4 regions of the Paenibacillus sp. 1SOY10 genome follow, and region 4 is predicted to be linked to each of the others. Evidence: a T-box and tRNA genes for the amino acid it is inferred to sense, from the RefSeq annotation. Region 4 holds a T-box; the other regions hold tRNA genes.

Region 1 (5,825 bases), on a different contig from region 4:
ATGGCAGACACGCTATCTTGAGGGGGTAGTGGGCGTACGCCCGTGGAGGTTCGAGTCCTCTCGACCGCATCGATACAGAAAGAACCTTGCGTCCAAGCAAGGTTCTTTCTGTATAACCAATGGTATATATCCGATAGAGAATAAAGGGGGATAGGGCGTGGGAACCGAGTTTTGGATTATCATTTTGATTGGAGCGGGGACTTACTTGTTTCGGGCAGGCTCATTAACCCTGGGAAGCCGGGTGAAGTGGTCTCCGTCAACCAAAGAGTGGTTATCTTATGTATCCCCGGCGGTACTTGGCGCGCTGATTGGGCCACTGCTGCTGTTGAAGGAAGGTCACTTCCTTCCGCTTGCTCAGAATACCATGTTATTTGCGGCCATTCCGACATGCATCGTAGCCTGGTGGTCACGTCGTCTTCTGCTGACCGTAGTTGCCGGTGTGTTGTTTTATGCTGCGGTTATGTACTTATGGGGGTAAGGGGGACAAGAAGATGAACCATATTCAGCGTAAGGAAAATATGGCACAGGCGATGCGGGATGCGCTGCCGATTGTGATTGCTTATTTTCCACTGTCCATGACTTACGGAGTGTTGGCTTCCGCAGGAGGACTGCATGGGGGATTAGCTATGCTGGGTTCGGTGTGGATCTTCTCCGGGGGAGCCCAGTTCATGTTGCTGGGAATGCTTACTTCGGCATCCGCTCCGGTCACGATTGTTACCACATTATTGCTGCTCAATATGCGTCATATTCTGTATGGCGCGACGATGGGGCCCTATTTGACGTCGTGGAGGGAGCCACAGAAATGGCTGGCTGCAATAGGCCTTACAGATGAGGGCTTTGCCGTTACTTCTAGCAGAGCAACTCAGGGGAATCCATTGACACCTGCTTATTATATTTCATTTGCCTTACTGATTTATGGCTCCTGGGTAGCTGGAACATCGATAGGTATCGGTTTGGGTAGCTTTGTTAATGCAGAACTGGCTACGATTCTCTCATTTGCATTGCCCGCCTTGTTCATTGCCCTGCTGGCCGGGGGAGACCGTACAAGAGCCTCGATGCTGGCTGCGACAAGTGGTGCGCTGGTGGCTGTGTTGGCTGGTGTGCTTCACTCAGGAGGACTGGGTCTTGTTCTTGGTGGTGTGGTTGGGGCGACGGTAGGACAGCAATGGACCAGGCGGTCGCGACGTGCTGAACAAGCTAACTAAACTAACTACGGCTAGCCTCTATTGCTCTCCCTCAGGCGGCAGGTCAAGGAATGCTGCGTATTTGGGGTAAAGTGCCCGGATACAGTCGGGACAAATGTCGTGTGTGAACTCTGCGTGCGTGTGCTTAATCAGATAAGCTTCAATGGTACTCCAGATATCCTGCTCATCCTTAATCTTCTTGCAGACGGCACAGATTGGGAGCAGACCACGTAATGTCCGGATATGGGACAAGTCGTGTTCCATCTTGCGAATTTGTTCCTTCAATCGGGTAATGTCGGTACAAGTGACTACGAGGCCTTGGGGAGACTGCCCTTCTTCACCATACGGAGTGACTTCGGCCAGAAACCAGTGATCCCCTTGCGGTACCGCCATGTAAAGCTCGGTGGCATAGATCGGGATGGCTCCATCCAGAACCAGGGGGACATGCTCTAACAGTTCTTGTGCGGCTTCGTACTTAAGCCGATGATTGTGACTTCGCAGGTAGTCCAGCAAATTGTTCCCTGGGCGGTCCCAGAGGGGAGCCAGCCCGAACACTCTAGCCCGGTTAGCCCAGGTACGGTTAATGTATACGACTGTTCCATCGGCAGTAAGAATGGCAATACTTTGATTAAGGGCATGAAAGGCTTCTTTCCATGGAGGGGATGGGTTCACGGCGAGTTCGCTCCTATAAATGAATTAAGGGTGGTTCTCCGAACCTGTTAAGTCTTGCCGACGCTGTGCTAAGATAGAGGCGAAGTTTCATTTTCATATTATATACGCATTTACGTCATTAAACAACTATAAATTACTTATTTACGTAATAACGTAACAAAGGAAGGTTGGATCAAATTTGTCAATCTACGAGCGTATTGAACTGCTAATTGAGCAGGCAGGGATGACCAAGAAGGCATTTTGTCTGGAACTCGGCATCAGCACAGGCAATTTGGGGGATTGGAAGCGAGGCAAGTCTACGCCCAGTACCAATAAACTGATTGAAATCGCCGCTTTTTTTGATATTAGCCTGGATTGGCTTATGACGGGGCAAGAGAAGCAGGCTGAATATATACGGGAAGACAAGGTTGATTATGTAACAGGAGAAGAGGATTGGGATACTTTCATGCATTCTCTGACCGAATCGGAACGGGCTTTGGTACGAGAATATATTGAGTTTACACGTTGGCGTCAAGAGAAGGCTGACCGGAAACCATAATTACAGCTTTACTTTTAGCGGCAACGAAGATATAATAACAAATGTTCGTTTCATTTTAAGTAAGGCTTTATCCAAACGCGGTCGTGGTGGAATGGCAGACACGCTATCTTGAGGGGGTAGTGGGTGTATACCCGTGGAGGTTCGAGTCCTCTCGACCGCATCAAATTGTAGAAGAAGCTTCTCGGAGAATCCGGGGAGCTTTTTTTGTATGTTCAAAAAAAGAGGAGCGTTGGCATACTCTAAAAAAAGTCCACCAAATCCAAGGATTGTTGCTATGGGAGAGGTGGCTTTTTTCACTATAATAAATGTTGAAGAGGCAGCATGGGAGGGATACGATGAAGATCTTGATCGTGGATGACGAAGCCAGGCACCGCCGGGGGATGTTCCATTTGTTACAGGGCATACGGCCTGAGTATGAAGTGGTGATGGCAAAGAACGGAGCAGAGGCCTTGGATATGGTGCCCCTATGGCAGCCGGATGTGGTATTGACGGATATTCGCATGCCGCATATGGATGGTCTCACCTTCCTGGAGAAGCTGTCAACGTTCGTCTTGCAGCCTAAGGTCATTTTCTTGTCTGCGTACAATCTGTTTGAATATGCGCAAACGGCTCTGCGATATGGGGCCTATGATTATCTGCTAAAGCCGGTGGACACGGATAAGGTGGAAGAGGTCCTGTCGAGAATTGAACAACAATTGAGGGAGGATAAGGGCCGCACTGACTCGAAGGCCGAGGAGCTCCTAGGCTCTTGGCTTAAGGGCCTTGTGCCATCAGAGTCTTTACAAGGCCCCGAAGTTGCTGAACTGCAAGACAATTCGGGCTTTGTCGTGGTGACGGAGTTCTGTGCCGGTGATGGACTTTCGGCAGGGAAGTCGGGAGCAAGGTTATGCCATGAGCTACGTGAAATCTGGTCTTGCGTGGGAACAACTAGAAGCTGGATGCTGGAGAAAGAACCGGGTCGTGTGCTTGCGGTTACTCTCATAGCTGGAGGCTCGGAGAACCCCGGGAAATGCCCAGAAATTCCCCTGGTTAGACACGCGCTGGAACGTATGTCTTACGCTCCGGAGTATGCAGGGGGGCGATTAAGTCATGCATCAGGAGTTCATTGTAAGCGTTTGCTGGAAGGGGGGCCGCAATCCTTCCGAACTGCTATGGCAGCCTTGACATTAACCTTCCATGATGGCTGGAAAGGGGTCGTCTTTGCTTGGGAAAGGCCTGAAACGACAGCAACCCGTCTAAATCTAGATCATGAGCAACTGTTTGCCTTCCTTTGCACACGAGAGGCGGAGGCGGCTTTGGGCCTGTGCCGAACAGCCTTTGAAGAGCTGGCAAACGGCGGCTGGACAAATCCGGATACATTGAAGGAAGGAGCTGCATTTACTCTAATGATGCTCAAAAGCCGCTGCGGAGAATTGCTGGATCGCGAAACGGCCCTGCGCCTTGCCGAGACTTCGGCGAAGGAGCTTCCTGCCTGCGAGACGATGTTTGCCCTTCTATCCGTGCTGGAGGCAAGGTTACTGGAGGTCCGCCGAGAATTACAGGATAAGAAAAGGGGAAGGGGCGAATATGCGGCCGAGGCCACAATTCGGCTCATTCAAAGCCGTTATATGGAGGAATTGACTCTGGAGAATTTGGCCGAGCAATTTTATTTCAATCCATCTTATTTTAGTACCTTATTCAAGAATTATACAGGCAGGACCTTCTCGGAAATTCTTACGGAGACGCGAATCAACCGGGCTAAGGAATTACTGTCCGATCCCGAGTGTACACTTAAAATTTACGATATTGCCGAGCGTAGCGGGTACCGGGATACCAAATATTTTGGCCGCATCTTCAAACGTTATGTGGGGGTGTCGCCGGAGGCTTACCGGCATAAATCGTTGGGGAATCTTCGCCGATGAAGCTGCGAACCCGGTTGCTAACCAGTTATCTGATATTAATCTCGCTGCCCCTTATTATTTTGGGCGTCTTGTTCTACAGAACGAGCCTGCAAGTTGTAACCAAGCAAGCTCAGGAGAATGTGTATGAAATTGTGAAGAAGAACAATGAAGTCCTTGATGGAAAGCTGAAGCAAATAGAGAACGACAGTACCACCTTGTTCGCGGACAAGGAGCTGTTCGATATTTTTAATAACCTGAATGCAGACAATCAGGGTGAATTATTGATGGCTGACCGTAAAATCTCTCAGGTGTTGGGCCGTCATTTTGCCCAGAATGAGGATTTGTACACCTACCAAATCTGGACGACTTACTATACCTTCGGTCCCCAGCGGAACATGCCGCAGGGTGATCCGACCCTCTCGGATGTTTATCGCAAAGCGAGGGAGGCCGGAGGGAGGATGGTGTGGTACCCGACCTATAACTTTATGGACATGTTCGATCAGCCCTGGCTCTCGATTGCCGATAATTATGATTACCAGTATCTGTTTAGTGCGGCACGTCTGCTTAACTTCTCATATCTGGACATCAGCTCCATGAAGAATCTTGATCCCGGGGTGGAGCGGCCGGTGCTGTCCATTAGCCTGAAGGCCAACTTGTTTCGCTCACTCTTCGAGAGTAGCATACCGGAGGATTCGCACTACATGGTGCTGAGTCCGGATGGAGTCATTGTTGCGGGCTCAGAGGAGTATCAGATGACGGCACGCTTCACCGAGGACTGGGCCACTGGGTTATTCGGCAGGGGAAGCGGAACGCAGCGAATCAGTCTGGACGGGCAAAATATGCTCATTTGCTTCGACCGTTCATCCATTACAGGCTGGCTGTCCATAGTTGTCATTCCGGAGTCGGCCCTGGTCAAGGATATCGTGCCACCCATTTTGCTGTCCACGTTAACGTTGGCTATTGTGCTAGGTCTTGTTGCTGCCGGACTGGCCTTCCTGGTCGTCGCGCGGATTACGGTGCCAGTCAAGAAGTTGCTGGTGGCGATGCGCTTCGTGGGCGAAGGGGATTTCCATATGCAGATTGAGCCTGCGGGCAACGACGAATTCGGTATTTTGATCCGTAAATTCAATAATATGAACCAGCGTATTCAGAAGCTGGTGACCGAGAATTATGAGATTAAACTGAAGGAACAGCAGGCGGAAATTCAGGCGCTCAACCTGCAGATGAACCCGCATTTTCTCTATAATACGCTGAATGTCATGAATTGGGTGGCTATCGAGAACCAGCAGCGCGAATTAAGCCGGATGCTTGTCTGCTTGTCCAGCATGTTGCAATATACTACCCGCAAGAACTGGGATGCGGTGGAATTATCTGAGGAAATGGAATGGATGAAAAATTACTTCTATATAATGTCTGTCCGCTTTGAAGGAAAATTTAGGGTTGCTTATGATATTGCTCCTGAGCTGTATGGTTATAAGGTACCTAAGCTATTGTTCCAGCCCTTTGTGGAGAATGCACTTCTTCATGGCTTTGGGGAGCTTGAGGAGGGCG
Region 2 (5,825 bases), on a different contig from region 4:
CCACATGAGTATTGAAATTCCCTGACTCGACCTTGTTCATTTGCCTCATTAATGTCAGAATCGGCGCAGACAATCTTCTCGAGAACAAGGTTCCCGTTACAATGAGTGCCAGCGCGCACAGCGCAATAGCTATAAATACGGTCATGCGAACCGACAGCAATTGCTGAAACAAGGAGGCCCGATGAATCCGTGCGGTAAGACTTCCGTTCAGGAACGGTATCGGTTCAGAGATGACGAGCATCCCGTGATCAGCCTTCACTACGTCTGTCTCCTCGGGGGAATCAGCTTCTCCTTGAATAGAGAAGTAGACATTGCCTTGGCCATCGAGTAAGTATAATTGATCTTGTTCCTGAAGGTTAAGCTCTTTGAAGAACTGCTCGAACAACCTCGCGTCCACATCGATAAACAACGTCCCGGCAATCCTCGGTTCAGCCGTCACTTTCCCCGAGATATCAATCAGGTTTCGGCCAATCGTAAATACCCTGCGGTTCGATGACAAATAGTAGGAATCGGAATGTGTCGGGAAGAGAGCCACCTTCGATGGCTCAAGACGCATCTGTGCTATCCATTGCTCATAAGGCAGCAATGCTTCATCCATCCCTCTATTAAACCTTTCCTGATCATAAACCTTGCCATCCTCTGCCCGGATAAAATACACGCTGCTGATATAATTATCACTGTAAAGAAGCGTTTTCAAGAAGGTGTGGATCGGAATATTGTTGATCTGTTCCAACTCGTTGACATTATGTAATTGGTTCTGGTTATAGCTTTCGATGAAGGTTTCGTATTTACCAGTGTACATCAGCTTGGAAAGTTCATTATATTCATTAAAAGTCGAATTCAAATTATAGCTCATATAGGTTACCATCTGCTGCAAATTCCCGGTCGTATACCGCTCTACATATTTCGTAAATGTATTGACGGAGAAGAGGCTTAAGGTGAACAGAGGAATTAACCCTACCAGAATAAAGGAGCCTGCAAATTTGACAAAAATACTATTGAATTTCTTCCTGCGGAACCCCATCATTCTGCCCCCTGTTCCGCCCTGGCGGACTGCCGGTATTCTTGGGGCAGCTTGCCGTACAGCTTCTTAAACATATCACTGAAATGTCTGGCGTTGTTATATCCAACTGCTTCGGCAATCTCATAAATCATCAGATCCGTGGTGAGCAGAAGTCCGATAGCGTGCTTCATCCGCTCCTCCGTCAGAACTTGCTTGAAATTCTTCCCTGTATGCTTCTTGAAGAAGCTACTGAAATAATATGGATTCATATAGATCATGGCGGCTATGGATTCTAAAGTGATATTCTCGGCGTAATGCTCCTCCATATACGCCTTCACTTTTGATAATTCAGCCACCTCCTTGTTGGCCAGCTTACTACTTATTTGCTCGAACATGTGATGAATCATAGTCATGAGTTCATCCATGGCACTCGTGAAGGTAGCATGACCCGTCAGCCTCTCCAGAAGGGAATCTTCTGCCCCCCGAGAGAATCGGGAATGGACGCCAAACTGCGTAAGCTCCTGCTCCAGTCTCAGCACTGTATTGTACATACTAGTGACGGCTAGTGACTTGTTCCCTTTGGCTTGACTAATCACCCCCATCCGAAGGCTGTCGGTCACCTCCTCAAGCAGCTTCTTATTCTGAGAACACAACGCCTTAATGATCTCTTCCTGTAATTCCGATAACACGGGCACTCCATCCGCTGTAGCTTCCTGTTCCATCTCTTCCGCGTTGATAATTTGATTGAGTCCAGTAAAATATTTGGTTTGCAGCGCTTTCAAGGCACTTCGATAAGATACATCCGCAAGCTCAATCCCGGACACGGCTTGCCCGACTCCTGCCGATAACTTCAGCTTGAGTAATGAGGTAATTTGTTCATGCAAGTTCCCGATGAGCCGTCTCGGTTCTTCGGGGTGTTCGAACTGAACCAGGATACCATAACGTCCATCCTTCACAAACATCAGACAGTTATTACAGCTATCGAGTGTTTCTTTCATAATATTATTCAGCGCAAAATGGACCAGCTTCCGTTCACGTTCTGCCCAGTGGGATTCTCCGCCTATTTCATCATCAATTTCTATGAGACAGATGCTCGTATAGCGACTTAGGGTGAACGCTCCCATGCGGATGAGTTCGTTGGCCGCTCGTTGATTTCCGTCCATCAGACTATCCAGGTATTCACTGATCGTTACCGTGCGATGCTTACGCTCATAATGATCAAGCCTTTCCTTGGTACGCTCTTCTTCGTTCTCCTCACGAATCATATCCACTGCCCGTCTTAAGACCGACTCCAAATGGGGCTTGCTCACCGGCTTGACCAGATAGTCCAGCGCCCCGTATTGTACAGCTTGCTGGGCGTATGCAAATTCCTGATAAGCGCTTATAAATATAACTTTTATCGGGCGCCCTTGCTCGTGAAGCTCCTTGATAATATCAATTCCGCTCAGGCCTGGCATACTGATATCACTGATAATCAGATCTGGCCTGCATTCCGGTATCAGCTCTCTTAACTCATGCCCGTCTTGAGCTTCACCCACAATGTTCAGCCCCAGCTCATCCCAGGGAATAAGTTTTTTCAATCCACGCAATATAACCGGTTCGTCATCCGCCAATAACACCCTCATGTATATGCCCCCCTTGCTTCAGCCACGATCTCATCATCTCATTTTACAGTCCTGCTAACCTTACAGTAACACAGGGCTTAGCAAAGCTTGATATCATTTTTTTAAGGAATAAGTCTGTTTTTTTCATAAAAAAAAGCTCCTGAATCCCACAAAAGGAATCCAGGAGCTTTGTAATGCGGTCGAGAGGACTCGAACCTCCACGGGGGTTAGCCCACACGGACCTGAACCGTGCGCGTCTGCCAATTCCGCCACGACCGCATATTTCGTTGTCGCCATCATCAAGAAATGCGGCAACGAAATATACATTACCATAAATTTCAGGAAAGTACAACTAGAGATTAACTTTAAGGCGCATCACCCTTTTACCCCGCCAACCGTCAGACCCTCAATGAAATACCGCTGGAAGAACAGAAATAGCAACAGAATAGGCAATATCGCCAGCACAGCCCCCGAGATTAGCGCTTCGTAATTATTCCCTAGCGGCGTCACGAAGGAAGCCAGCCCGATAGGAAGCGTAAATTGCTCCGTCGTTCGTAGTACAATTAACGGCCACAGAAAGTTGTTCCAGCTATTCATGGCCTGCAGGATCGTAATAGCACCAAACGCTGGAGCCATCAGGGGCACCATAATACGAAAATAAATGCCATACTCCGAGCAGCCATCCATTCTCCCTGCATCCATGAAATCCTTCGGTAGCCCCAGGACAAATTGACGGAAGAAGAAAATCGGCAAGGGAGCAACCACGAAGGGCAAAATCACTCCCCAGACCGTGTTGATCAGCTTGAGTGTGATGGTCAGCTTGTACAGTGGCAACAGAATGATCTCTACGGGAATCATCATGACGACCAGCGCCAGCGTGAAGATCAGCATCCGCCCTTTGAACCGATACATGCCAAGTCCATAGCCGACCATAGAGGATAACAAGAGACTGAGCAAGGTGAATAGCAACGTAATGATGAGACTGTTCTTATACCAGCCGAAATAGTTCGCTGCGGCCCCTTCACCCATGAAGATCGTTTTATAGTTATCCAGACTCATCAGAGGGACATCCAGCCGTACATTCAGGCCATATCTGAACAGCTCGGTCGCCGGCTTGAGCGAAGCCAGGAATAACGCATAGAGCGGAAAGAGCATCAAGATCGCGAGCAGGACAAAGAGCAGCAGCATCGCTAGGGAAGAGGCGTTGATTCGGCGTTTTTTACTAGCCCATAACCGCATATGCCTACTCCTCCTTCCTGAACATGCCGGTCAAGGCCAATTGCACCATGCTGACGATGAGGGTAATGGCTAACAGGGTCAGGCCAATGGCGGAGCCGAAGCCAAGATTAAAATACTGAAAACCTTGCTGATAAATATAACCAACCATCGTCAACCCGATATTTTGAGGAGATGGCTTCCCTGCCCAGAGCATATAGCTCTCGGTAAACATGGCATAGCCGCCATAGATTGTAATCGTCACTACATAAATGGTGATGGGTTTCAGCATGGGAATCGTGATGCTCCATAGTCTTCTCAGCTTACCCGCTCCGTCAATCTGGGCCGCCTCAACCAATTCACCGGGAATGCTCTGCAAGGCTGAGAGAAAATATAGCACATTGATGCCCAGCCACCGCCAGCCAGCTAACACGACCAACGCCACCATCCCCAAGCTGGAGCTATACAGCCATTTCTGGCTAGGAAGGCCAAACCAATGGAGTATTGTGTTTAATAGCGCTCCATCCAATTCTCCAAAGATCAATCGAAAGATGACGCCTGCTACCACGACCGAGGTCAAGGCCGGGATAAACAGTGTGGATCTGAAAAAATGACTGAACACCATTCTCTTGGAATTTAAAAGCACGGCCAGCAGCATGGGGACAGGAATGAGCAGCAGCAACGTCCACAAAGTATATCGGCTGCTGTTGTATAATGCCGCCCCGAAGTCCTCATTCCATAAAGCCCGGTAATTGTCCAGCCCTACAAATGATACCTCTCCGGGCAGCACCTCCTGAAAGCTCATCACCCCGGCACTAACTAGCGGATAGGCAAAAAACAGCACAAACGACAGAAGGAACGGAAATACAAATACGTAAGGGGCAATTTTCTGTGAATTGCCCCATTTTTTACGCGGCTCCTTCCGTATCTTCCCCGGATCCAGCTCTCTTTCTAGCTGCATGATTAGCCTCCTGCTCCCACTATTTCAAGCTGCTCTGAACATCCTTCAACACCTGAGCCGGCTCCTTCATGTTAATGAAGATTTCTGGCATCGCTTTGTTGCGAACGGCATCAAATACTTCCGGTGATCGCTCACGAATATGCACCGGTGCAATTTCATCCTTCACGCTAAGCAGTGTATCGAAGATATCATCCCCGAAATAATCCGTAAATTTGTTAGATTCCTTCATAGCTGGATCGCTCCATACATCGGTCCGAATTGGATCGAATCCAAGCTGCTTCCATACTTGCAAGTTGCCTTCTTTGGACAACTTGGCGTAGGTCAGGAACTCCTTCATCAGCTCCGGATTTTTGGCCTGATTGGTAATAGAGGTGGCCGTGCCGCCCATGCCTGCCGAACGATTGCCACCTTCCTCCCAGGCGGGCATCGGACGAATCATGATTTTGCCTGACAGGTCAGGGATATGATCGGTGAAGCGGTTCATGAACCAGAAGGGCATGAAGACGGAAGCCGCGCTCCCGGAATTCATATAACCGAAATATTCTTCTGTATCATGGCCAGCCCCGGGAGCTACCGCAGCGACTCCTTCCTTCACCAGCTTCTGAAAGAACTCCATCGTTTTGACATTAACCGGGGTATCAATCGTGACATTCCCATCGGCATCGACCTGATCGGAACCCTGCTGGCTGATCGCTGGCCACCAGGACCAGTTCCCATTGCCTTCAAACGTAATCATCGGCTTGCCCGTGCTTGCAAGCACTTGCTTCCCTGCACTCTCAAAATCAGCCCACGTTGCGATATCATCCGGATTAACTCCGGCTGCATCCAGAATCTCCTTGTTGTAATACATCACCGTGGCTCCAACATGATAGTCGATCCCATAATACGTATCCTCTTTGCTATAAATCTCCACTCTCGATTTAACAATATTACCTAGCTCAGGCTCGACGATGTCGTTCAGAGAAACAAGCTGTGGCGTGCCTTTCATAAAGTTCGGGAACTTGCTCTGCTCGATATCCACGAGATCCGGTGCTCCCACGCC
Region 3 (5,825 bases), on a different contig from region 4:
GGTCTTACCCTACGGTGTATGTGCATGACGGAGGCAAGCTGATGGGAGCCTGCTTCCGTTATATGGAGCGGCTCTTCTGTGAAGAGAAGGTCGAAGAGGTCATCGTAATCGGTGTCCATTCCGCTTACCGCAACGATGAATATACGCCTTGGCCGACCGATGCCGTGACGGAGGGACGCCCGGTATTCGGGGGAGCAGGGCGGGCTTATGTGGATGAACTGGCCGATTCAATCAAGCCCTGGATCGATTCGGTCTATCGCACAAAGCCGGAGCCTGCTCATACGGGGCTTATCGGCGGCTCGCTCGGAGGACTGATCTCTTTATTCGGTGCTTATTTCCGGCCAGATGCCTTTGGCCGCTTCGGTCTCCTATCTGCCTCCCTCTGGTACGAAGGGGCACTGGCGCAGCTTGCGCAGTGGCCTGTTCCATCGAAGGAACAGGCCTTCTATGTCTCCGTAGGGAACCGGGAGGGGCAGAGTAAGGTGAATCGTCAGCGCGAGATGGTTCCGAATACACTCGCGTTATGCCGCGAGTGGCGTGCTCGCGGGATACATTCGCAGTCGCTGAAGCTGGAGATTGTGGATGGCGGTACGCATGACTTCATCTTTATGGCCAAGCAATTTCCTGAAGCCTTGGCTTGGTTATTTCCTCACACAGATCGGGATCGATATGCGGAGAGTGGTTTAGGAACGTCCTCCGGGAATGTGTGGGGAGCCTCCCCCGGCTCAGTACCTACCGAAGGCGCTGGGGGAGTCCCCTATACTGTGCTGGGCACCGAGCAGATTGACCTGGTGTCAGGCATTACCGGACTATCCTACCGCATCTTCGTCCATATTCCGTTGAAGCCCGCTCCGCCTGAGGGTTATCCGGTATTGTATGCCGTGGATGGCAACGCCTATTTCGGTTCCTTGGCCGAAGCGATGCGGCTGGTGACGCGACATCCTCGCGGCTTGCCGCCTGGGGTGATCGTAGGAATTGGTTATCCAGCGGAGGGGCCCTTTGTGGCAGAACGGCGGTTCTACGACCTGACCACGCTTGCCAAGCGGGACGGGCTTCGCCCGGATGGCTCTGCCTGGCCGGTAAATGGGGGAGCGGAGTTCTTCCTTGATTTTATCGAACAAGAGTTGATGCCCCTGATTGCTCAGCGTTTGCCCATTGATCGCTCGCGGCAGTCGTTGTTTGGCCACTCGCTTGGGGGATATTTCACGCTCCATACCCTGATGACACGTCCCCACATGTTCCGTTCTTATATCGCAGGTAGCCCGTCACTTTGGTGGGATGACCGCCTGCTGTTCCGTCGTCTCCCCGAATGGGAGCAGCGAGAAGGCTCGCTGGATCATGGGCCTGAGCTTATGATCATGGTGGGGACACAGGATGATAGAATCTACGAATCGGCCCAGGAGTATTACCGTGGGCTGCTTCCTTACCGCAATCAAGCCTTTAGCAGGCTGGAATGGAGCGAATTTACCGGGGAAGGTCATGTTTCCGTGCTGCATCCGCTGATAAGTCCTATGTTGCGTTTTCTCTTTGCAAAGCCGGGAGAAGAACTGCGCATATAGGATGCATAAAGACAGCGCTTTCGATATAATGGACCCAAGGTTGAGTTGGGCTCACTTCAATCTGTATAGCGTTGTCATTATGAGGCATGGGCAGGTGATACTTGTGGAATGGCTGTATTTAATTATTATTCTGGCTGTAGTGTTGGCTCTGGTCTTCACAATCATGATTGGACGCTCTCAGGGCAATAAAGAAGAGAACTCCCGCTATACCCAGCAGACGGGCCGAAATTGGCTAAGTCTAAGCCTGATGTACATTGCCGGCATTTTGGCTGTGGTGTTGCTGCTGATTACTTTCCTGTAGAGACTCCCATTTAGCAGGAAATCCTCCAGTTAAACCTTGAAAATCAGCCATTTTCCTCATATTAGTGGGAGGATTTCCAACTCGTCTCAACTCGTCTAGTATCAGCATGAAGGGACAGTATGCAGGGGACGGGGCAGCACTTGGATCAGCTCCCGAGTATGTTTTCGTAAGCGCTGCTGGATTTGGGCCAATTCACATTTTTGTTGACTCGCTTGCTTATACGTGATATCATAAATTTCGTTGCCGCATTTCTTGGTGAAGGCGACAACGAGATACGCGGTCGTGGCGGAATTGGCAGACGCGCACGGTTCAGGTCCGTGTGGGCTAACCCCCGTGGAGGTTCGAGTCCTCTCGACCGCATTATTATAAATACTCAGGATCTTGAATTCGTCTTTTGACGTTATTCAAGATCCTTTTTTACATAGCTTGTTGTATATTTTTAATTTGCAATTTGTAAAAAAGGAAAATGACAGAAAGCGTCGAAATTAAGCTCTAATCTACATATATACCAATTACAGGTGCAGGTCATAGGGTGAGTCTAAATTGGACGGAATAGACTAGGATTTTCAGAGCGATGAATAAGGGAATTTAATTATAGTGAGGCGAAGAACGAGGTGCATATGGCTGTATGTTGATTGGAAAGTAGATGAAACAGGTCTGAGGCTGTTACTCATTAAAGCTTTCTACGTGGTCGTCAGATAGTTTAGCACTGCTATTTCTTTGAATATGTAAGGTGTTAATAAAGAGGAATGATAGTGTTATCAAGCATGATGCTTACTTCATCTTAGTTTGCAAACACGCTCTAGAGGATACTTTCTTTAACACCAAGTTTGAAGAGAGTGTTACAATCATTCCAAATTAAATAGTCTTCATGGCGGTAAAAAGTCAGAAAAATTTTATTACGGAGGATTAATCAATGAACTATGAAGCCCAAACAGAAAAGAGTTTCATTGAGATCTTAACTAAACGGGAAAACCAATGGACATATCGTGGTGATTTAAAAACAGAAGCTGCTCTGTGGGATAATTTGCGAAAACATATCAATCGCATTAATCTGGCGCGACTAGATGGTGTACCGCTTACAGAGAAAGAGTTTGAACAGCTAAAGGTTGAATTTAGCCGACTGACAGCTACTCCCTTTAACGCTTCTCAATGGCTACGAGGTGAAAATGGTGTTGCTGCCATTCATGTTGAGCGAGAAGATGTGAAACGTGGCAGGGTGTCGCTTGTGCTATTCAGTAATAAGGATATTGCTGGCGGAATTTCAAGCTATGAAGTGGTAAACCAAGTTACACCAGATACAAATACTGATACTCGTGGTGATGTAACCTTATTGATAAATGGTTTGCCACTTATTCATGTTGAATTAAAAGCTGAATCTGCCAAAGATGGATACATGCAAGCGTTCGAGCAAATACAGCGTTATGCAGAAGTTGGATTTTTTGATGGCATTTTTTCGACTACCCAAATTTTCGTAATAAGTAACAAAGTATCAACGAAATACTTTGCACGACCTGTAGCTAACACCTCAAAAGCTTTTGAAGCCGCAAAGAAATTTCTGTTCAACTGGAGAACGTCGGATAATGAGCCCGTCGAAAATCTTTACGATTTCACAAGGCAGGTTTTACGTATCCCTACTGCCCACGAATTAATTAGCAAATTCACTATTTTGGTGGATGATCAGAAAAGCCATAAGTTTTTGATGGTTTTAAGACCGTATCAAGTTCATGCTATTCAAAAGATTATTGGTCAAGCGGCGAAGCATGAGGGTGGCTTTATTTGGCATGCTACTGGCTCAGGGAAAACAATAACAAGTTTCGTGGCAACCAAGCTTTTAGCACAGACATCCATCGGTGTAGACCGAACCGTTATGGTTGTTGATCGAACAGATTTAGACAGCCAAACCAAAGATGAGTTTAGTAAATTTGCATCTGAGTTTCACACAGGCTTGGCATCGGGCAATATTACAGAGAATGCGCTAATTGTCGGCGTTGATAATCAACGTAAGCTAAGCAATAGCTTACTAAGTAAAAAAAATAACAACACCATTATCGTCACAACCATCCAAAAATTGAGTGCGGCTGTTAGAGATGCTAAAGAAACGGAAAATAATAAATTTGAGAAGCTTAAAAGCGAACACATTGTTTTTGTAGTAGATGAGTGTCATCGTGCAGTCAGCGATGAGCAGATGAAAGAGATTAAAAAACTTCTGCCTAACTCAACATGGTTTGGTTTAACTGGCACGCCAATTTTTAATGAAAACCAAAAACAAGAAAACGGAACATTTGCAAGAACAACGAAACAGCAGTATGGCAACTTACTGCATGCATACACAACGAAAAACGCGATGGACGATAATTCTGTCTTGAACTTTCAAGTGGAATATCATTGCCTATTGAATGAGGATAGTAAAGCAGAATTTTTGTATAAAACAGTCAAAGGAAAATACCCGAAGATCGATCCGAGCAAAAAGCTTGCCGACATGACAGATATTGAAAAAGAGGCATTACAAGACAGAGAATTATTTGAGTGTGACGATTATATTGAAGCCATGCTAAAAAAAATATTTAAGCGTTCATCCGTGATAGAACGTTTTAAGGTAATAAATGGCTATCCGACTATGAGCGCTGTTCTAACAACACACTCCATTACTCAAGCCAAGCTTATTTATCATAAGCTACAAAAAATGAAAAAAAAAGGAACTCTGTTAAATGGGCATGAGTTAGATGAACGTCATACACTCCGTGATCCTGATTTTCCAAGAGTGACCATTACATATTCCATTAACGAAAATCAAGGTGAGATGAACAAAGCGCAAGCAGAAGTTAATGCCATTATGCAGGAATACAATACTGTTTTTGGCACGAACTACGCAGATCTCGATCTGTTTAATAAAAATATTAATAACCGCTTAGCACGGAAAGATGCTTTATATCAAAAGGACGGAAAATGGCTTGATATGGTTATTGTTGTTGACCGTCTGTTGACGGGATTTGATGCGCCTACGATACAGACTTTGTATGTTGACCGGGAACTGAAATATCAAAAGCTGCTACAGGCATTTTCACGTACCAATCGCATTGCGCCTGGGAAAGAGCACGGTATTGTGGTATTGTTCCGAAAACCTGCCACTATGCGAAAAAATGTGGAGGATGCCATCCGGCTATTTACGAACCAACAGCAAAATTGGGAAGCCCTAGTGCCGAAAGAATATGCCCAAGTGAAAGTTGGATATATAGAAGCCTACGAGGAACTTCAACAAGCAAAAGAAAAATTGGAATGCGATTCCAATAACATTAAAAACAAGATTGAACAAGTAAGAGCCTATCAAAAACTTGAAAAAATCCAAAGAGCCATAAAAAGCTATGAGAATTACGAAGAGGATTATACAAAACTTGAACATATTACGAAAGCACTTCCCAAGGAAAGAGGATATTGTGAAAATTTGAAAGCCGAGATTCGAGTCGAATTAGAGGGTCAAACTGGAGACGAGATGGATAACTTGCTCCAAGACATTGAATTTACGAGCGAACAAAGGGCTGTGCATGAGGAACGCATTGATAGCTTCTACATAAATCAGCTTCTGAGCAAATATCAGAAGTCCACGGATAAAACAGATAAAAATGCTTTGCGCGAAAAAATCATGCAAGAGATTAATACAAAACACGCATCCGTTCAGGTAATATACAACGCTATCTTAAACATCATTGACAACAATCGACCAACAAAGGATTGGATAGCTTATTTCGCTGAAGAGATTGATAATATACTACAGAATACTGCTGAGATATTGAAAGTGCCTATAGCTAACCTGCAAACCAGCTTTAACGAGTATCGTCCAAATAGTGGGATTGTGCCCTTTGTCAATGTAATAAGCGAAGCATCAAGCTTAAGCAAAGATGATTTTGAGGCTACATTTAACGAAAAATATAGAAAGCGTCTTCTCGTTATAGAGCAGTATTGGA
Region 4 (5,825 bases):
ATCAGGCCCGCTCCGATCATTGCAGACACGGCGGCTGTCATGACCAACTTGCGCATACCCACACCCCAATCTTAAGAGGTAGTTCAAAAAGTCATCTTCCCAGGACGAAGTTGCTCGAGAAGCAAATTCGACATCGAATCTTGAATTCAGCCGGGCCAAGCGTAGGCTTCCGTAGTATGTTTCTCGCAGAAACATTTGAGTTGCTGACGTACCTATGCTTCCGAAGTAGTTTTCTCCGAAAACTTGTAGCTCCGCTACTCAGTCCCTAGCTTCATCCAACCTTCTTGGTCCTGTAAACCTGACTTTTTGAACTCGCATTTAAAAGAATCTACTCTTATGTCATGAAGATCCAATCAAGATGCATACATATTGTTACAAGTGGAATAAACATGCCTAGACATGCTTCATACCAGAAAGGTGCAACAACGCACGGAAAGGGGAACCCGGATGAAAGTCGCCTTCATCGGAACCGGATCCATGGGAAGCTTGCTCATCGATGCTTTTTTGCGTTCAGGCGCGCTGCTCCCGCATCATATTTGTGCCAGTAATCGTTCTCCCTCTAAGGCCAAATCACTCGCTTCACGCCACCCTGGACTGCAAATTAGCGATAGCAATACCCAAGCGGTGCAAGGAAGCAAAATCGTCTTTCTTTGCATCAAACCTCTGGATTATCCCGATGTCATCGCGGAAACCCGGGATAGCCTTGATGAGAAGCAAATCATCATATCTATCTCAAGTCCTGTTCAAATTGAAGCATTGGAGAACTGCATTCCCTCCAAAGTTGCCAAGATCATCCCAAGCATTACGCATATGACCCACAGCGGAGCTTCACTTTGTATTTATGGTAGTCGAATCCTTCCGGAGGATCGGCTGCTGTTAGAGCAGCTCATGTCCTCCATCAGCGTCCCGCACTCTCTGCGAGAAGGCGAAACGCGAATTGCCTCGGACTTGTCCAGTTGCGGACCCGCGTTCATGGCTTATGTACTGCAAATCTGGACGGACACCGCCGCCGAGCTTACCGGCATCAGCCAAGCCGAGGCCCGTAGGCTCGGCTCAGAGATGCTGTTAGGAACAGGCAAGTTGTTGACCGAAGGAGGACTCACCGTAGAATCACTCAGAAAGCGAGTGGCAGTACCGGGTGGAGTTACCGCCGAAGGCATCGCCGTTCTTCAAGATGATTTACAACGTTTGTTCGCTCGCTTGATCCAAGCAACTCACCGTAAAAACGATGAAGACGTCAACAAGCTTCAGGAACTGTTCCGTTCCGTCGTCAAAGAAGCTGCTCCGGATTAGCCAACGACAATGTTAACCAATTTGCCAGGAACCGCAATCACCTTGCGGATGGCTTTACCTGCCATAGCCTGCTGCACATTAGGCAGACCCAAGCTATGCTCTTGCATGGCCGCCTGATCCAGATCCTTGGAAATTTTAGTGCGATCGACAATCTTACCGTTCACCTGAACGACGATTTCCACTTCCGCTTCCACGGTCCAGACCTCATCATAAGCTGGCCATGGTTCATAAGAAATCGTACCTTCATGCCCAAGCCGCTCCCATAATTCTTCCGATATATGTGGAGCTAATGGGGAGAGTAGTTGCACGAAGTTCTCGGCTGCCTCTTTCGGAACTGCGTCAGCCTTATAGGCTTCGTTCACAAAGATCATCAATTGGCTGATCGCCGTGTTGAAGCGCAGATTGTCAAAATCTTCGGTCACTTTCTTGACCGTCTTATGCCAAGTCCGTTTCATCTCGTCGCTGCCGCCATCTGCCGTAATTTTGGCGTTCAGGCTTCCATCCTCAGCCACGAACAAACGCCATACACGGGACAGGAAGCGGTGAACCCCCTCCACTCCATTGGCATTCCAAGGCTTGGTAGCTTCTAGCGGCCCCATGAACATTTCATAAACGCGCAGCGTATCCGCTCCGAATTCATTCACAATTTCATCTGGATTAATGACGTTGCCGCGGGATTTGCTCATCTTCTCATTGTTGGTGCCAAGGATCATCCCTTGGTTCACCAGCTTGTGGAACGGCTCCTTGGTAGACACGACGCCCAGGTCGTAGAGTACTTTGTGCCAGAAGCGGGCATACAGCAGATGAAGCACGGCATGCTCGGCTCCCCCGATGTACAGGTCAACAGGCAACCATTCCTTTTGCTTGTCTTGAGAGCACAGCTCTTGATCATTATGCGGGTCAATGTAGCGCAGGTAATACCAGCAGCTCCCCGCCCATTGCGGCATCGTATTCGTCTCACGACGGGCTGGAAGCCCTGTCTCCGGATCGGTTGTGTTGACCCAGTCCGTAACGTTAGCCAGTGGCGATTCTCCTGTACCTGATGGCTTGATCGCATCCACATCCGGCAGGACAAGCGGGAGTTGGTCCTCCGGTACCGGCTTCATCGTGCCATCCTCCAGATGCAAGATGGGAATCGGTTCGCCCCAATAGCGTTGACGGCTGAACAACCAATCCCGCAGACGATAGGTAATCTTGCCTTTTCCTTTGCCGTTCTCTTCCAGCCAGCTAATCATCTTCCTGATGGCTTCCTCATTGTGCAAGCCGTCGATGAATCCGGAATTAACGTGGGCTCCGTCACCGGCATAAGCTTCCTTGCTCAAATCGCCGCCGGACACCACTTCAATAATCGGCAGCTCAAATTGCTTGGCAAAGGCATAATCACGTTCATCATGTCCCGGGACAGCCATAATCGCTCCCGTTCCATATCCTGCCAGTACATAGTCGGCAATCCAGATCGGCAGCTTGGCCCCATTCACCGGATTGATAGCATAGGCCCCGGTAAAGACGCCCGTCTTGTCTTTGGCCAAATCCGTCCGCTCCAGATCACTCTTGCGAGCAGCCTGCTCTTGATAGGACTCAATGGCTGCACGTTGCGCTTCGGTTGTAATCTTGCTAACCAATTCATGCTCCGGCGCCAGCACCGCATAGCTTGCTCCGAACAAGGTATCCGGACGCGTGGTGAACACGGTCAATGCCGCGCCTTGCCCTTCAATGGCAAATACAACCTCGGCTCCTTCCGATTTTCCGATCCAGTTACGCTGCATATCCTTGATACTTTCGGACCAATCCAGTTCCTCCAGATCCTCAAGCAAACGTTCCGCATATTCAGTAATCTTCAGCACCCATTGACGCATCGGCTTGCGAATGACCGGATGGCCCCCGCGTTCGCTCTTGCCATCAATGACTTCCTCGTTGGCCAGTACTGTTCCCAGCGCCGGACACCAGTTCACTGGTACCTCGGCAACATAGGCCAAGCCGCGTTTGTAAAGCTGGATAAAAATCCACTGCGTCCATTTATAGTAAGACGGATCGGTCGTGCTAATTTCACGGTCCCAATCATATGAGAAGCCCAGCGACTTAATTTGACGCCGGAAATTATTAATGTTCTTTACCGTAATATCCCGGGGATGTTCACCCGTATCAAGCGCGTGCTGTTCCGCCGGAAGTCCAAAGGCATCCCAGCCCATCGGATGAAGTACGTTGTAGCCACGCATCCGTTTGAAGCGGGAGACGATATCCGTCGCCGTGTAACCTTCCGGGTGGCCTACGTGCAGGCCCGCACCCGAGGGATAAGGGAACATATCAAGCGCATAAAATTTCGGTTGACCCTGTTCCTCCCGTGTTTTGAACGTATGATGCTCATCCCAATAAGCTTGCCATTTCGGCTCGATGGCCTGAGCCCGATAGATATCTTGGGGCACGTTATGATCCGCCATATTCCAAAATCCTCCTTGATTAACCATAGTTTTGTACAAAATCCAGGATCGTGGTACCGCTATAAGTGTTGAAGAACCTCCTGAGATAAATAAAAAACCTCCCGATCCATAGCGTATCATCGCTAGGGACGAGAGGAAATTTCCCGTGGTACCACCCTAGTTAGCATCGGACATACTTTGTCCTAGCTCACTTTGACCCTTAACGCGGGCAAGACGACGATGCTTTTGAGCATCATGACTCCAAGGCGAGTTCATTTTCATTTCCCAACCGACTTGCACCTGACGTCGGCTCTCTGAATGGTGAAATTAAAATTACTGTTCCTCTTCAAAGTTATCGTGATGTATGCAATTTTGGCTATCAGTTATTATATCCAATTTACCGCTATAAAGTCAACGGCGGACCCGGTTTATCCGGTAACCGCAGTTGAAGCCTTGATTATTCTATCTAAATTTTGTTATTATAAAGATGTGTACACAACGCAAAAAACCTCGACAATTCGAGGCAGACTCCTGGACAAGCACCACCTTGCCCGAGGACCTTTATTTTGCAGTGTGTTTTACTTTATATAGAGAGGAGGTTATCACTCATGGCAAAGGATGTTCTCTGCGAAGTGAATTCATGTCGTTTCTGGGACAGCGGTAACAAATGCGCTGCTTCCTCCATCTACATCGTTTCTCATAAAGAAGCCAAAACTTCTGAGGAAACAGATTGTAAAACATTTGAGCACAAAGCATAATTGATTCATTGGAGAAGGGACAACCCATGTTCCTTCTCTTTTTATTTTACCAAAGCTGAGAATGATTATCAAGATCTAAATGCGATTTTGTATTCATGCTCTGGCCGCAAGGCAGTCTTGGACGCCAAAACCCAAGGAACTAAGCAAGTAAATCGCTTTAGCTTCTTGGGTTTTGCCAAATACTTCTCTATTTTGTTACTGTGGATGTTCTATATTAAATACGATTGATTCGAGCGAGCAGGGTCTCCATATCACTCTCGCGAAGCCCCCTCTTGCTGAGCCATACCAGCGCCCGTAGCGGCAGGAAGTGCAGGTCCGCCTCGGCGATATCCGCCGGCTTGTCCGCCGGGAATATGCCACTATTAGCTTTGAACTGCTCAATGAGTTCCAGAGTAGCCGAGTCTGGATTTCCCCAAGTCAGCAAATCCCCCAAGGTTGAGTTGCGAGTGAAAACACGATTTCGCTGAGTCCCACTCTCCACAAAGACTTCTGCCGTTGCGGCGATATCACGGGACGAACGCCCAACCATAATGTCAAACAGGCCACTCTCCACATGCCAATCCCCTAACTCGACGTCGTAGAAGGCAAACGCTCTTTTACTCAATTCGAAGGTGACGGTCTTCTCTTCCCCTGGCTGAAGTTCGATTTTCTCGAAACCCTTTAGCTCGCGAAGCGGGCGAGCAACAGAAGCTTCGCGATCTCCCACGTACAACTGGACGATTTCTTTACCTGCAAGCTCGCCCGTATTTCTCACTTGCACGCTCACCGTTAAGGTGTCTGACTCCTGAATACGCGTACCACTCAAGGATAGGCCAGTGTATTCAAACCGGGTATAGCTCAAGCCATGTCCGAACGGGAATAAAGGCTCCAAGGCTTTGGTGTCATAGTAGCGATATCCGACAAAGACTCCTTCACGGTACTCCGCCCGGTCATGCTCTCCCGGGAAGAACAGGTACGATGGGTTATGCTCCAGCGCAGCGGGGAAGGTCTCGGCTAATTTACCGCAAGGGTTAGCATCACCGAACAGCAAATCAGCCAGTGCCCCTCCACAGGCTTGTCCACCAAGGTAAGCTTCCAGCACAGCCTGGGTCTTGCCAATCCAAGGCATTTCCACAGGTGAACCATTGCTTAGAATAACTACCAGGTTAGGTTGAACCTGAGCTACTTCCTCAATCAGGCGGATATGATTCTCCGGCAGACGCAGATGCTTGCGATCATACCCTTCCGTCTCATAACGGTCCGGCAAGCCGGCGAATATCACGGCTACTTCCGACCGCTTGGCAGCTTCGACCGCTTCGGCCATCAGCCCTGCATCCACTTCGTCCTCATTCGTCCGATACCCTGGCGCATACGACAG

The links. The T-box of region 4 lies ahead of leuS (leucine--tRNA ligase). A T-box ahead of a tRNA ligase gene usually reads a tRNA of that ligase, here a tRNA-Leu.
Region 1: it has a tRNA-Leu gene. The T-box ahead of leuS (leucine--tRNA ligase) is inferred to sense a tRNA for this amino acid. The anticodon was not compared.
Region 2: it has a tRNA-Leu gene. The T-box ahead of leuS (leucine--tRNA ligase) is inferred to sense a tRNA for this amino acid. The anticodon was not compared.
Region 3: it has a tRNA-Leu gene. The T-box ahead of leuS (leucine--tRNA ligase) is inferred to sense a tRNA for this amino acid. The anticodon was not compared.

What each region holds. Positions count from the first base shown of each region.
Region 1 is NZ_JBXENK010000016.1:6,147-11,971, reverse strand. Features, by position in the region: tRNA gene AC1VOR_RS22115 (tRNA-Leu) at 1-69, shown strand, start outside; gene AC1VOR_RS22110 (AzlD domain-containing protein) at 158-478, shown strand; gene AC1VOR_RS22105 (AzlC family ABC transporter permease) at 492-1,205, shown strand; gene AC1VOR_RS22100 (PAS domain-containing protein) at 1,224-1,856, opposite strand; gene AC1VOR_RS22095 (helix-turn-helix domain-containing protein) at 2,080-2,394, shown strand; tRNA gene AC1VOR_RS22090 (tRNA-Leu) at 2,472-2,554, shown strand; gene AC1VOR_RS22085 (hypothetical protein) at 2,603-2,752, shown strand; gene AC1VOR_RS22080 (response regulator transcription factor) at 2,730-4,295, shown strand; gene AC1VOR_RS22075 (sensor histidine kinase) at 4,292-5,825, shown strand, end outside.
Region 2 is NZ_JBXENK010000001.1:977,146-982,970, forward strand. Features, by position in the region: gene AC1VOR_RS04455 (sensor histidine kinase) at 1-1,024, opposite strand, end outside; gene AC1VOR_RS04460 (response regulator) at 1,024-2,628, opposite strand; tRNA gene AC1VOR_RS04465 (tRNA-Leu) at 2,803-2,886, opposite strand; gene AC1VOR_RS04470 (carbohydrate ABC transporter permease) at 2,983-3,846, opposite strand; gene AC1VOR_RS04475 (carbohydrate ABC transporter permease) at 3,851-4,783, opposite strand; gene AC1VOR_RS04480 (ABC transporter substrate-binding protein) at 4,803-5,825, opposite strand, start outside.
Region 3 is NZ_JBXENK010000001.1:793,562-799,386, reverse strand. Features, by position in the region: gene AC1VOR_RS03780 (alpha/beta hydrolase) at 1-1,559, shown strand, start outside; gene AC1VOR_RS03775 (hypothetical protein) at 1,654-1,860, shown strand; tRNA gene AC1VOR_RS03770 (tRNA-Leu) at 2,137-2,220, shown strand; gene AC1VOR_RS03765 (type I restriction endonuclease subunit R) at 2,777-5,825, shown strand, end outside.
Region 4 is NZ_JBXENK010000002.1:367,066-372,890, reverse strand. Features, by position in the region: gene AC1VOR_RS07540 (ComEA family DNA-binding protein) at 1-56, opposite strand, end outside; gene comER (late competence protein ComER) at 400-1,293, shown strand; gene leuS (leucine--tRNA ligase) at 1,290-3,731, opposite strand; T-box leader at 3,853-4,069, opposite strand; gene AC1VOR_RS07525 (DUF1540 domain-containing protein) at 4,319-4,468, shown strand; gene AC1VOR_RS07520 (glycoside hydrolase family 3 C-terminal domain-containing protein) at 4,683-5,825, opposite strand, start outside.